Reyranella humidisoli: one gene and its partner. The protein of the gene in region 2 binds, or shares a complex with, the protein of the main gene of each other region. Links are inferred from orthologs where the notes say so. Each region holds a gene or a part of one and is shown on either strand. Other genes may lie near its edges.

Region 1 (6,068 bases), on a different replicon or contig from region 2:
GTGGTCTGCATGGCGAAGATCAGATACAGCGGCAGCGCCGCCGGTTCCTTCGCCCACTCCGCCGCCATCCGGCCGAGCACGATGCCGCAATCCTCGTTGTGGCCGCCGTCGAGCCACAGCTCGCAGCCGGGCGGCAGCGAGCTCGACAGCGGGCCCGTCGTGAGACGCTGCAGGCGAGCCGGCCATTCGACCGATGCGAGCCCCGTGCGAATTGCGGTATCGCCGATGTCGAAGCGCGCCGCCCGCAGCCGCTCGATGCAGGCGATCGCGGTCGCCGCGTTGTCGATCTGGTGCGCGCCGATCAGTGCCGGCGCCGGCAGGTCGAGCGTGAGCAGATCGCTTTCGTAGCGGAAACCCGCCTCCTGCGGGATCACCTGCCACTCGCGGCCCATGCGGAACAGGGGCGCCGCGAGCTTGGCCGCCTCGGTCTCGATGACCTGCGCACTGATCTCCCGCTGACGGCCGATCACCGCAGGCGTCGCGCGCTTCAGGATGCCGGCCTTCTCCCAGGCGATGCCTTCGAGCTTGTCGCCGAGAAAGCCCGTATGGTCGTAACCGACCGGCGTGATGGCCGACAGAACGGGCTCGATCACGTTGGTGCTGTCGAAGCGGCCGCCCATGCCGACCTCGATGATGCCGAGTTCGGCCGGCACGCGCGAGAAGGCCAGGAACGCGAGCGCCGTGGTGATGTCGAAGAAGGAGATCGGCGTGTCGCCGTTGGCCTCCTCGCACTCGGTCAGCAGCTCGTCGAGCACGTCGTCCTCGATCAACTCGCTGGCGACGCGGATGCGCTCGTTGAAGCGCACGAGATGCGGCGAGGTATAGACGTGGACGCGATAGCCCGCGGCTTCGGCCATGGCGCGCAGATAGGCAACGAGCGAGCCCTTGCCGTTGGTGCCGGCGACATGGACCAGCGGCGGCAACTTCGTTTCCGGCGATCCCAGCCGCTTCAGCAGCCTCTCGATGCGCTCCAGTCCGAGGGTGATGACCCTGGGATGGTGGCTCATCAGACGCTGAACGATCGGATCGTTCGCGGTCACGTCAGCGATCCATTCAGCGTGCAGTCGAGACCGCGAGCGGGCGGTTTTCGACGACGAGCGGATCCATGAACAGCGAGACCATGCGGATCAGGGTCTCGCGCAACTTGTGGCGATGCACGACGGCATCGACCATCCCGTGCTCCAGCAGATATTCGGAACGCTGGAAGCCCGGCGGCAGTTCCTGGCGGATCGTGTCCTGGATCACGCGAGGACCGGCAAAGCCGATGATCGCGTCGGGCTCGGCGATATGGACGTCGCCCAGCATGGCGAACGAGGCCGAGACGCCGCCGGTCGTGGGATCGGTCAGCACCACGATGTAAGGCAGTCCCGCTTCCTTGACCTTGCGCACCGCGATCGTCGTGCGCGTGAGCTGCATCAGCGACAGGATGCCCTCCTGCATGCGCGCGCCGCCCGAGGCCGAAAAGACGATCAGCGGCGCCTTGCGCGCGACCGCGAGGTCGGCCGCCATGACGAGGCCCTCGCCCACGGCCGTGCCCATCGAGCCGCCCATGAAGCCGAAGTCGAGCAGCGCCAGGATCGAGAGGCGGCTGCCCATCAGGCCGCTCGCCACGACCAGCGCGTCGGTCGAGCCCTCGGCCTTGGCCTGGGCTTCCTTCAGGCGCGCGTCGTAGCGCTTGGTGTCGCGAAACTTGAGCGGATCGGCATTGACGCGCGGCAGCGGATGCAGCTCGTACTTGCCCTCGTCGAAGAGGAACGGCAGCCGCTTCAGCGGCCGCAGCCGCATGTGGTGGCCGCAGTGATTGCAGACCTCCTGGTTGGCTTCCCAGTCGCGCGTGAACAGCATCTGTTCGCACTTGGGGCACTTAACCCAGAGATTGTCCGGCGTTTCCTTGCGCGCGACCAACGCACGCAGCTTGGGCCGGACGAAATTGGTCAGCCAGTTCATGGGCGCGGTATCGCACGAATGAGGGGACGGGCCAAGGTCAGCGCCAGAACCCGCTAAAGGGGGCCGCCATGTCCGAAGGTTTCTTCACGACGCAGAAGGATTTCCGGGCCTGGTACTCGGCACAGAGCTTCTGCGCCGCCTCGGGCTGCAGATCGGCGATGATGGCCGCCTGTTTCGTCACCTGGTTCGACGCGACCGGCAGGATCCATTCCTTCCCGGCCTGAGCGACGCCCATCGCCAAGAGTCTCGCCTGTCCGGCATCGAACGCGGTCTTGGCGCTGCGCCAGTCGCCGAACGTCCCCAGCCAGACCGCATCGCCCGGCATGTCGTAGCGGATCGTGCCGCATTCGCCGTAGGGCAGCACGGTCGCCGGGCCGCCCTCGCCGTTGCGCAGCTGCCAGATCTTCTGGCGGCTGCCGCCGGTCTTGAGCGCATAGGCCTCGTCGAACAGCCGGACCAGGAACTCGTCGCGCAGGTCGGAGCGGCGGAAGCCGAAGGCCACGGCGACCAGCCGCCGGCCGTCGCGCACCGCGCTGCCCACGATGTTGAAGCCCGAGGCGCAGATGAAGCCGGTCTTGAGGCCATCGGCATAGGGCGAATAGAGATCGAGGAACTTCACGCCGGGCCCGATGCGCTGCTTGCCCAGCATGAAATCCTTGGTACGGAAGTAGCCGTAATACTCGGGGAAGTCCTTGATGAGCGCGAGCGCCAGGATGGCCATGTCGCGCGCCGTCGTCACCTGCCCCGGATCGGGCCAGCCGTTGGCGTTGCGAAAGGTCGTGGCCGTCATGCCCAGGCGCTTTGCGGTCTCGGTCATGCGCTGGGCGAAAGCCGGCTCCGAGCCGGAGATCTGCTCGCCGAAGGCGGTGGCGACATCGTTCGCGGAGCGGGCGACCAGCGCCTGGATACCCTGCTCCACCGTGATGGTGTGCCCCGGCGCCAGGCCGAGATGGGAGGCCGGTTTCTTCCGCGCATTCTCCGAGAAGGGAAGCGTCGCGGCGAGCTGCAGCCGGCCAGCCTTCAATTCCTCGAAGACGATGTAGATCGTCATGATCTTGGTGAGCGATGCCGGATACCACAGCGCGCCGGCATTGCGGTCCATGAGGGCCTCGCCGGTCGCCACGTCGACGACGACATAAGGGCCCGCGGGAACCGGTCCGGTCGGCGAGGCGACCGTGGCGATCTGGGCCCGGGCGGAGGCCAGCGACAGGGCGAACAGGCCCAGAATGCAGAACAGAAGACGCACGTTCATTGCCATCGAAGCCGGAGGGGATACGAGCATACGCCCTTCCAACGGCCCGCGGGAGGCATTAGATCGGAGGGATGCTCAAGGTCATGATCGCCCCCGTCACCCCGTTTCAGCAGAATTGCTCCATCGTCTGGTGCGATGAAACCATGGAGGGAACCGCCGTGGATCCCGGCGGCGACTTCGACATGCTGAAACAGGCGATCGACCAGCAGGGCATAAAGGTGACGAAAGTCCTGCTGACCCACGGCCATGTCGACCACGCCTCGGCCGCCGGCACCATGGCCGAGCATTACGGCGTGAAGATCGAGGGCCCGCACGAGGACGACCTGTTCCTGATCGAGGGCCTGCCCGACTCCGGCAGGAAGTACAATTTCCCGGTCTACAAGCCGTTCGTGCCCGACCGCTGGCTGACGCACGGCGAGACGGTGAGCCTCGGCAACGTCACCTTCGACGTGGTGCACTGCCCGGGTCATACGCCCGGACACGTCGTCTTCGTGAACAAGCCGTCCAAGGTCGCGTTCGTCGGCGACGTGCTGTTCAGGGGCTCGATCGGCCGCACCGATTTTCCGCGCGGCAACCACGACCAGCTCCTCGATTCGATCCGCCACCGCCTGTGGCCGTTCGGCGACGACATCACCTTCGTACCCGGCCACGGCCAGACCTCGACCTTCGGCTGGGAACGCAAGACCAACCCTTACGTCGCCGATCTCAACTTCGAAGATTAGGACGGGTCAGGGATTGGCTGTCGTCCTGAGCGCAGCGAACGACCAGGCGAAGCGACCGAAGGACTCCTTGGCCGGCATGAGATCCTTCGCTTCGCTCAGGATGACAGGAGTGCTTCAGGCCTTCCGCACGCCGCGCACGCCGTCGGCCAGGGCCTTGATGTAGGCGAACACGCCGGGGACGAGATCGGGCTTGGCCTTGCCCTCGTCGTCGAGGCCCGCCTTCACGCGCTCGACGATGGCCGAGCCCACGACCGCGGCATCGGCGTGACGCGCGATGGCAGCGGCCTGATCCGGGGTGCGGATGCCGAAGCCCACGCCGATCGGCAATTCGGTGTGGCGCTTGATCCGCTCGACATGGGTGCGCACCGCTTCTTCCGTCGCCGAACTGGTGCCGGTGATGCCGAGCACCGAGACGAAATAGACGAAACCGGAGGAGTACTTCAGAACCGCCGGCAGGCGCTCGTCGTCGGTGGTGGGGGCCGTCAGCAGCACCGTGTCGATGCCGGCCGCGACCGCATAGGGCTTGAGTTCGTCGGCCTCTTCCGGCGGCAGGTCGACCAGGATGAAACCGTCGACACCGGCGGCGGCGGCATCCTTGCAGAAGCGCTCGGGGCCGCGCTGGTAGACGAGATTGTAGTAGCCCATCAGCAGGATCGGCGTGTCGTTGTCGCCGGTTTCCTTGCGAAAGCGACGCACCATGTCGAAGGTCGCATCGACGGTGATGCCGGCCTTCAGGGCGCGCTGGCCCGCGAGCTGGATCGACGGGCCGTCGGCCATCGGGTCGGTGAAGGGCATGCCGAGTTCGATGAGATCGGCGCCTGCCGCGGGCAGGCCCTTCAGGATCTGGTAGCTGACGTCGAGGTTGGGATCGCCGGCGGTGACATAGGTGACGAGACCGGCACGTTTGTCGGCCTTGAGCCGGGCGAAGCGCTTTGCAATGCGGCTCATGGTCAGATCTTCATCCCAAGGCGTTCGGCAACGGCAAAGACATCCTTGTCGCCGCGTCCGCAGAGATTCATCACCAGCAGATTGTCCTTCGGCAAGGTGGGCGCGAGCTTGATCACATGCCCCAGAGCGTGGGCCGGCTCGAGCGCGGGAATGATGCCCTCCAGCTTGCACAGCATCTGGAAGGCCGCGAGCGCCTCGTTGTCGGTGGCCGACACATACTCGATGCGGCCCGCTTCCTTCAGCCAGGAATGCTCGGGCCCGATGCCGGGATAGTCCAGACCGGCGGAAATCGAATGCGCCTCGGTGATCTGGCCTTCCTTGTCCTGCAGGAGGTAGGTCCGGTTGCCGTGCAGCACGCCCGGGCGGCCACCCGTGAGCGACGCGGCATGTTCGCCGGTCTCCACACCCTTGCCGCCCGCCTCGACGCCGACGAGGCGAACCCCCTTGTCGTCGAGGAACGGATGGAACAGGCCCATGGCGTTCGAGCCGCCGCCGATGCACGCCACCAGCGTGTCGGGCAAACGGCCCTCGGCCTTCATCATCTGCACGCGAGTCTCGTTGCCGATGACGCACTGGAAATCCCGCACCATCGCCGGATAGGGATGCGGGCCCGCCACGGTGCCGATGCAGTAGAACGTGTTCTCGCAGGTCGCCACCCAGTCGCGCAGCGCCTCGTTCATGGCGTCCTTGAGGGTGGCCGAACCCGCGGTCACGGCGCGCACCTCGGCGCCCAGCATGTTCATGCGCACGACGTTGGGCGCCTGCCGGTCGACGTCGACGGCGCCCATGAAGACCACGCAGGGAATATCGAACAGCGCGCAGGCGGTGGCGGTGGCGACGCCGTGCTGGCCGGCGCCCGTCTCGGCGATGACCCGCGTCTTGCCCATGCGCTTGGCCATCAGGACCTGGCCCAGCACGTTGTTGATCTTGTGGCTGCCCGTATGGTTCAGCTCGTCGCGCTTGAAGTAGATCTTGGCGCCGCCCAGCTTCTCGGTCAGGCGCTTGGCGTAGTAGAGCGGGCTGGGGCGGCCGGCATAGTGCTCGAGCAGATAGTCGAGCTCGTTCTGAAACGACGGATCGGCCTTGGCCGCGCTGTAGGCCTTCTCCAGATCGAGGATCAGCGGCATCAGCGTCTCGGCGACGTAGCGGCCGCCGAAAATGCCGAAATGCCCACGCTCGTCGGGGCCGGTGCGGAAACT
Region 2 (6,050 bases):
ATGCGATGCGACTCAGATCAAGCAGGCGCTTCACGAATTGATCGACGGGTTGACGACACCCCACGCGAAGGGGTGAGCATGCGAGCGCTGCTCGTTGTCGCCGTTCTGGCGACCTGTATCGGTGCGGCGTCGGCGCAAACGCCCCAGCAGCAGCAACAGCCACCGCGTCCCGGCAACGCCAACCTGCGACCCGTGCCAGACGGCCCCGGTATCCGGTCGGCGGAGTTGCAGGGCCTCGACAAGGTGACGGCTAGAACCCAGCGCTTCTATGTGCCGGTCGGCAAGTCGACGCGCTTCGGCACGCTCGAGATCACCGTGGGCGATTGTCTGGTGAACGTGCCGGAAGCTCCGCCGGAATCGGTGGCCTATCTCACCATCGTCGATCACAAGCCGGGGCAAGCGGAGGAAAGGCTTTTCTCCGGCTGGATGTTCGCTTCGACGCCGTCCCTGTCGGCGCTCGACCACGGCGTTTACGATGTGCGCGTGCTCTCCTGCACGATGGCGCAGGGATCTTCGCCGCCCAGCTCCCGCTGAAACGTTGCCGGCCGGTCGATCGCGTCGGCCAGCAGCGTCTTGAAGGAATCGCGCGGGATCTCGACCGCCCCGAAGCTGCGCAGGTGCTCGGTCATGAACTGGCAGTCGAGCAGCTTGAACCCACCGCGGATCAGTCGCGCCACCAGATGGACGAGAGCCACCTTCGAGGCGTCGCGCTCGCGGCTGAACATGCTTTCGCCGAAGAAGGCGGCGCCCACGGAGACGCCGTACAGGCCGCCGACCAGCCTTCCGTCGACGCGGCATTCCAGACTGTGGGCGTGGCCGCGCGCATGAAGTTCCGAGTAGAGCGCGACGATGGGCTCGTTGATCCAGCTCTCGGGATGGCCGGGCCGCGGCTCGGCGCAGGCGCGCACCGTCTCCGCGAAGGCCGTGTCGGCTGAAACCTCGAATTGGCCGCTGCGCACGGTGCGCGCGAGCCGATGCGACAAATGAAACCCGTCGAGCGGCAGTACCGCACGCATCCGCGGATCGAGCCAGTAGAGCTTTGGATCGTCGCGGCTTTCCCCCATGGGAAAGACGCCGATACGGTACGCCTGGAGCAGGAGGTCGGGCGTGATCTCCAGCATCGGGGCGTTACTTCTTCAGGCCGACCAGCTTCTCCAGCCAGTGGATGTCGTAGTCGCCGTCGATGAAGGCCTGCTCGCCGATGATGCGGCGGTGCAGCGGAATCGTCGTGTCGATGCCGCCGACCACGAACTCCTCGAGCGAGCGGCGCAGGCGCATCAGGCATTCGTTGCGACTGCTGCCGTTCACAATCAGCTTGGCGACCATCGAATCATAGTAGGGCGGGATCGAGTAGCCGGCATAGAGGCCGGAATCGACGCGCACGCCCAGGCCGCCCGGCGCGTGATAGTCGGTGACGAGACCCGGGCAGGGTACGAATGTCTCGGGATTCTCGGCGTTGATTCGGCACTCGATGGCGTGGCCCTGGATCACGATGTCGTCCTGCGTGAGACCCAGGGGAGCACCCGAGGCGATGCGGATCTGCTCGCGCACCAGGTCGATGCCCGTCACCGCCTCGGTGATCGGATGCTCGACCTGCAGGCGGGTGTTCATTTCGATGAAGTAGAACTCGCCGTCCTGGAACAGGAACTCCATTGTGCCGGCGCCACGATACTTGAGTCTGCGAACGGCGTCGGCGGCCAGTTCGCCGATCCGGTTACGCTGCTCGGCGTTCAGAGCGGGCGAGGGCGCTTCTTCCAGCACCTTCTGATGGCGCCGCTGCAGCGAGCAGTCGCGTTCGCCGAGGTGGATGCCGGCGCCGAGCCCGTCGCCCAGCACCTGGATCTCGATGTGGCGCGGCCGGCCGAGATACTTCTCGACATAGACCGAGTCGTTGTTGAAGGCGGCCTTGGCTTCGGTGCGCGCCAGCGAGAAGGCTTCGGAGGCTGCCTCGGCATTCTGCACGACCTTCATGCCGCGACCGCCGCCGCCGGCGACGGCCTTGATCAGGACCGGCCAGCCGATCTTTTCGCCGAGTTCGATGATGTCCTCTACCGACTCGACCGGACCCGGCGATCCCGGCACCAGCGGCAGCCCGAGTTCCAGCGCCGTCTGCTTGGCCACGATCTTGTCGCCCATCATCGAGATATGCTGCGGCGTCGGACCGATGAAGGTGAAACCGTGTGCCTCGACAGCTTCGGCGAAGCGCGCATTCTCCGACAGGAAGCCGTAGCCGGGATGGATGGCGTCGGCGCCGGCGATCGTCGCGGCGGAGAGGATGGCGGGAATGTTGAGGTAGCTCTCGCGGGCCGGCGGCGGGCCGATGCACACCGATTCGTCGGCCAGCCGGACATGCATCGCGTCGCTGTCGGCGGTCGAATGGACGGCGACGGTCTGGATGCCCATCTCGCGGCAGGCGCGGTGGATACGGAGCGCGATCTCGCCGCGGTTGGCGATGAGGACCTTGTCGAACATCGGCACCGAGGCCCTTACTCGACGATCATAAGCGGTTCGCCGAACTCCACCGGCCGGGCGTTCTCGATCAGGACCTGCATGACCGTGCCGGCCTTGGGCGCCTTGATCGGGTTGAACGTCTTCATGGCCTCGATGATCAGCAGGGTCTGGCCGGCCGTGACCTTGTCGCCCACGGACACGAAGTTTGGCTTGCCCGGTTCGGGCGCCAGATAGGCGGTGCCAACCATCGGCGACTTCACCGCGCCCGGATGCTTCGAGAGATCGCCCGCCGCGGTGGGGGCCGCGCCGGCAGCGACGACGGGAGCGGCCGCCGCAGCGGGGGCCCCGGCCATCATTACAGGCGCCGGCTGTACGACGGATGCTGTCGGACGGGCGACGCGGATGCGACGGTCGCCGTCGGCCAGCTCGATCTCGCCGAGTTTGGTTTCCTCGAGGATCGCCGCCAGCTTGCGCACGAACTCGGTATCCAGCTCGAACTTTGACATGGAGAAAAGCTCCCGATGTTGATCAGCGTGCCAGCAGACGCGCCAGCGCCTGAAGGGCAAGGAGATAGCCTTGAGTGCCGAGACCCGCGATCACGCCGACCGCAGCCGGGCTGATGTACGAATGATGGCGGAAGCTCTCACGCTTGTAGATGTTGGAAAGGTGGACCTCGATGGCCGGCAACTCGGCCGCGTTCAGCGCGTCGAGCAGGGCCACCGACGTATGGGTGTAGGCACCGGCATTTATGACGATGCCGGAATTGGCCTCGCGCGCCGCCTGGATACGGTCGACGAGCACGCCTTCGTGGTTGCTCTGGGCAAACTCTACCGCGAGGCCGAGGCGCTCGGCCTCGACGCGGCACATGGATTCGACGTCCGCCAGGGTTTCGCGGCCGTAGATCTCGGGCTGACGCTTGCCCAGCATGTTGAGGTTTGGCCCGTTGAGCACCAGCACCGGCTTGGCGGCCGATGGGCGCCGGGCGGCCTTTGCGGCCAATCCTGCCTCCCAGATTCACCAGAGGCGGGCGTTATAGCATGGGGCGTCGGGCCGACAAGGCAGGCTCAGGGGCCGCTTCTCAACAGTTTGGCGTGGGCGAACAGCCTGTCACACAAGCTGTTGAGAGCCTGACGCTCTTCCGCAGACAGGGCCTGGTAGAGGTCGGCCTCGTATTTCAGGGCCAACGGGACAATCTGCGCATGAACCGTGCGGCCTTTTTCAGTCAGGCGCAGCGAGGCCCGGCGACGATCGTCCAGATCGGTGGCGCGCTCGACCAGGCCGCGCTTCATCAGGCTGGCGACCGCCCGGCTGACGGCCACCTTGTCCATGACAATGCGCTGGCCCACATCGGAGGCGGTGAGGGGCGCGAAGCGTCCCAGCGCAGCCATCACACGCCACTGGGTGACGCTCAACTCGAAGGGGCCGGCGTAAAGGTCGTGAAGCGATTCGCTGACAAGCTGGGCGAGGACGGACAGCCGGTACGGGAGGAATTTCTCCAGTTCGAGGGCTTGCGCTTCGGTCGGCATAATAGTTACATTTGAAACTAATTCAGCCGGGAGGTCAAACATGGCGAGCGTTACCGACCGCAACGTGGTGGAGATCGACGAGATCAACCCGATGGGCACCGACGGGTTCGAGTTCGTCGAATACACCGCTCCCGATCCCGCGGCGCTGGGTGCCCTGTTCGAGAGCATGGGCTTCACGAAGGTGGCGAAGCATCGCTCCAAGGACGTCTCGCTCTACCGCCAGGGCGACGTGAACTTCATCGTCAACGCCGAGAAGGAGAGTTTCGCGCAGGGCTTCGCGCGCGTGCACGGCCCCAGCGTCTGCGCCATCGCGCTGCGCGTGAAGAATGCGGGCGCCGCCTACAAGCGCGCGCTGTCGCTGGGCGCGTGGGGCGTCGAGGGCAAGGTCGGCCCGATGGAACTCAACATCCCGGCGATCAAGGGTATCGGCGATTCCCTGCTCTATCTCGTGGACCGATACGGCGAACGCGGCTCGATCTACGATGTCGACTTCGACTGGCTGCCCGGCGCCGAGCGAAACCCCAAGGGCGTGGGGCTGACCTATATCGACCACCTGACGCACAACGTGCATCGCGGCCGCATGGCCGAGTGGGCCGATTTCTACGAGCGGCTCTTCAATTTCCGCGAGATCCGTTACTTCGACATCGAGGGCAAGCTCACCGGCCTCAAGTCCAAGGCGATGACCAGCCCATGCGGCAAGATCCGCATCCCGATCAACGAGAGTTCCGACGACAAGTCGCAGATCCAAGAATATCTCTCCGCCTATCACGGCGAGGGCATCCAGCACATCGCGCTGGGCACCGGCGATATTTATGAGACGGTCGAAACGCTGAAGACCAAGGGCGTACCGTTCCAGGATGTGCCCGACACCTACTATGAGCAGGTCGATGCAAGGCTGCCGGGCCATGGAGAAGACCTCCAGCGGATGGCCGCCGACCGCATCCTGATCGACGGGGCTCCGACCCAGGGCGGCGGGCTGCTGCTGCAGATCTTCACCCAGACGGTGATCGGTCCGATCTTCTTCGAGATCATCCAGCGCCGCGGCAACGAAGGCTTCGGCGAGGGAAATTTCCGCGCGCTGTTCGAATCGATCGAACTCGACCAGATCCGCCGCGGCGTGTTGAAGGTATAATCACATGCCTCCCCCGTCATCGGGGGAGGTGCCCCGCTCAGAGCGGGGCGGAGGGGTCATCGGCGCCCGGTTTGACGCTCCTGACTCCTCCGTCGGCGTATGACGCCGACACCTCCCCATTTGAATGGGGAGGCATTCAGAAAGGGAGGGAACCATGGCCAAAAACTGGATTCCGCTGCGCCAGGTCGAGGGCACCGCCTCGCGCCAGGCGCATGTGCGGCTGCCGGAAGGAACTTACGAGCGCGAGATCAGCAAGGAAGGCTTTTTTGGGCCTTCCGCCCAGTTCCACCACAGGCACAAGCCGACCGACTGGGTCGAATTCGACGGCCCCATCCGTCCGCGAGCCCTGGATCTCAACAAGCTGGCGACGGCGCACGCCAATCCGTGGGACGCCGAACTGGTCATGGGCAACAGTCACCTGCAGATGCGCTACTGGCGTCTGGAGAAAGCGATGCCAGGACTCGCGCGCAACAGCGACGGCGATCAGCTCCTCTTCATCCACGAGGGCAACGGTGCGCTGTTCTGCGACTATGGCCATCTCGACTATGCCGAAGGCGACTATCTCGTGATCCCGCGCGGCACGATGTGGAGACTGGAGCCGGCAAAGCCCACCACGTCGCTGATGATCGAAGCGACCAACGATCACTTCACCCTGCCGGAGAAGGGTATGGTCGGCCGCCACGCGATCTTCGATCCGGCGATGCTCGACACACCGCGGATCGATGACGCCTTCCGCGCCCAGCAGGACGAGCGCACCTGGAAGGTATCGGTGAAGCGGCGCAATGCACTCTCCACCGTGACGTACCCGTTCAATCCGCTCGACGCGATCGGATGGCACGGCGACCTGAGTGTCGTGCGCATCAACTGGCGTGACCTGCGGCCGCTGATGAGCCATCGCTTCCACTTGCCGCCGTCGGCTCATACGACCTGGGCCACCGGCC

The links.
Region 1: the proteins of accB (region 2) and accD are in contact, whole or in part, in a solved structure (PDB 8UXZ), measured with the Escherichia coli proteins. The link is inferred for Reyranella humidisoli from one-to-one orthologs.

The regions. Positions count from the first base shown.
Region 1 is NZ_JAHOPB010000001.1:1,905,579-1,911,646, reverse strand. What follows is about bases 1-2,908. They hold accD (acetyl-CoA carboxylase, carboxyltransferase subunit beta), read right to left. Parts: upstream 1,948-2,908; coding sequence 1,054-1,947; downstream 1-1,053. Other genes in these bases: KQ910_RS09385 (D-alanyl-D-alanine carboxypeptidase family protein), read right to left, coding at 1,985-2,908; KQ910_RS09395 (bifunctional folylpolyglutamate synthase/dihydrofolate synthase), read right to left, coding at 1-1,040. Also shown: more of KQ910_RS09385, read right to left, coding at 2,909-3,229; KQ910_RS09380 (MBL fold metallo-hydrolase), read left to right, coding at 3,283-3,921; trpA (tryptophan synthase subunit alpha), read right to left, coding at 4,036-4,869; trpB (tryptophan synthase subunit beta), read right to left, coding at 4,872-6,068.
Region 2 is NZ_JAHOPB010000002.1:972,736-978,785, forward strand. Bases 1,223-4,112 are described here. They hold accB (acetyl-CoA carboxylase biotin carboxyl carrier protein), read right to left. Parts: upstream 2,958-4,112; coding sequence 2,487-2,957; downstream 1,223-2,486. Other genes in these bases: accC (acetyl-CoA carboxylase biotin carboxylase subunit), read right to left, coding at 1,223-2,472; aroQ (type II 3-dehydroquinate dehydratase), read right to left, coding at 2,980-3,450; KQ910_RS23115 (MarR family winged helix-turn-helix transcriptional regulator), read right to left, coding at 3,516-3,977; hppD (4-hydroxyphenylpyruvate dioxygenase), read left to right, coding at 4,018-4,112. In the rest of the region: KQ910_RS23085 (TetR family transcriptional regulator C-terminal domain-containing protein), read left to right, coding at 1-76; KQ910_RS23090 (DUF2155 domain-containing protein), read left to right, coding at 79-534; aat (leucyl/phenylalanyl-tRNA--protein transferase), read right to left, coding at 471-1,121; more of accC, read right to left, coding at 1,129-1,222; more of hppD, read left to right, coding at 4,113-5,109; KQ910_RS23125 (homogentisate 1,2-dioxygenase), read left to right, coding at 5,264-6,050. UniProt on the Escherichia coli protein: This protein is a component of the acetyl coenzyme A carboxylase complex; first, biotin carboxylase catalyzes the carboxylation of the carrier protein and then the transcarboxylase transfers the carboxyl group to form malonyl-CoA.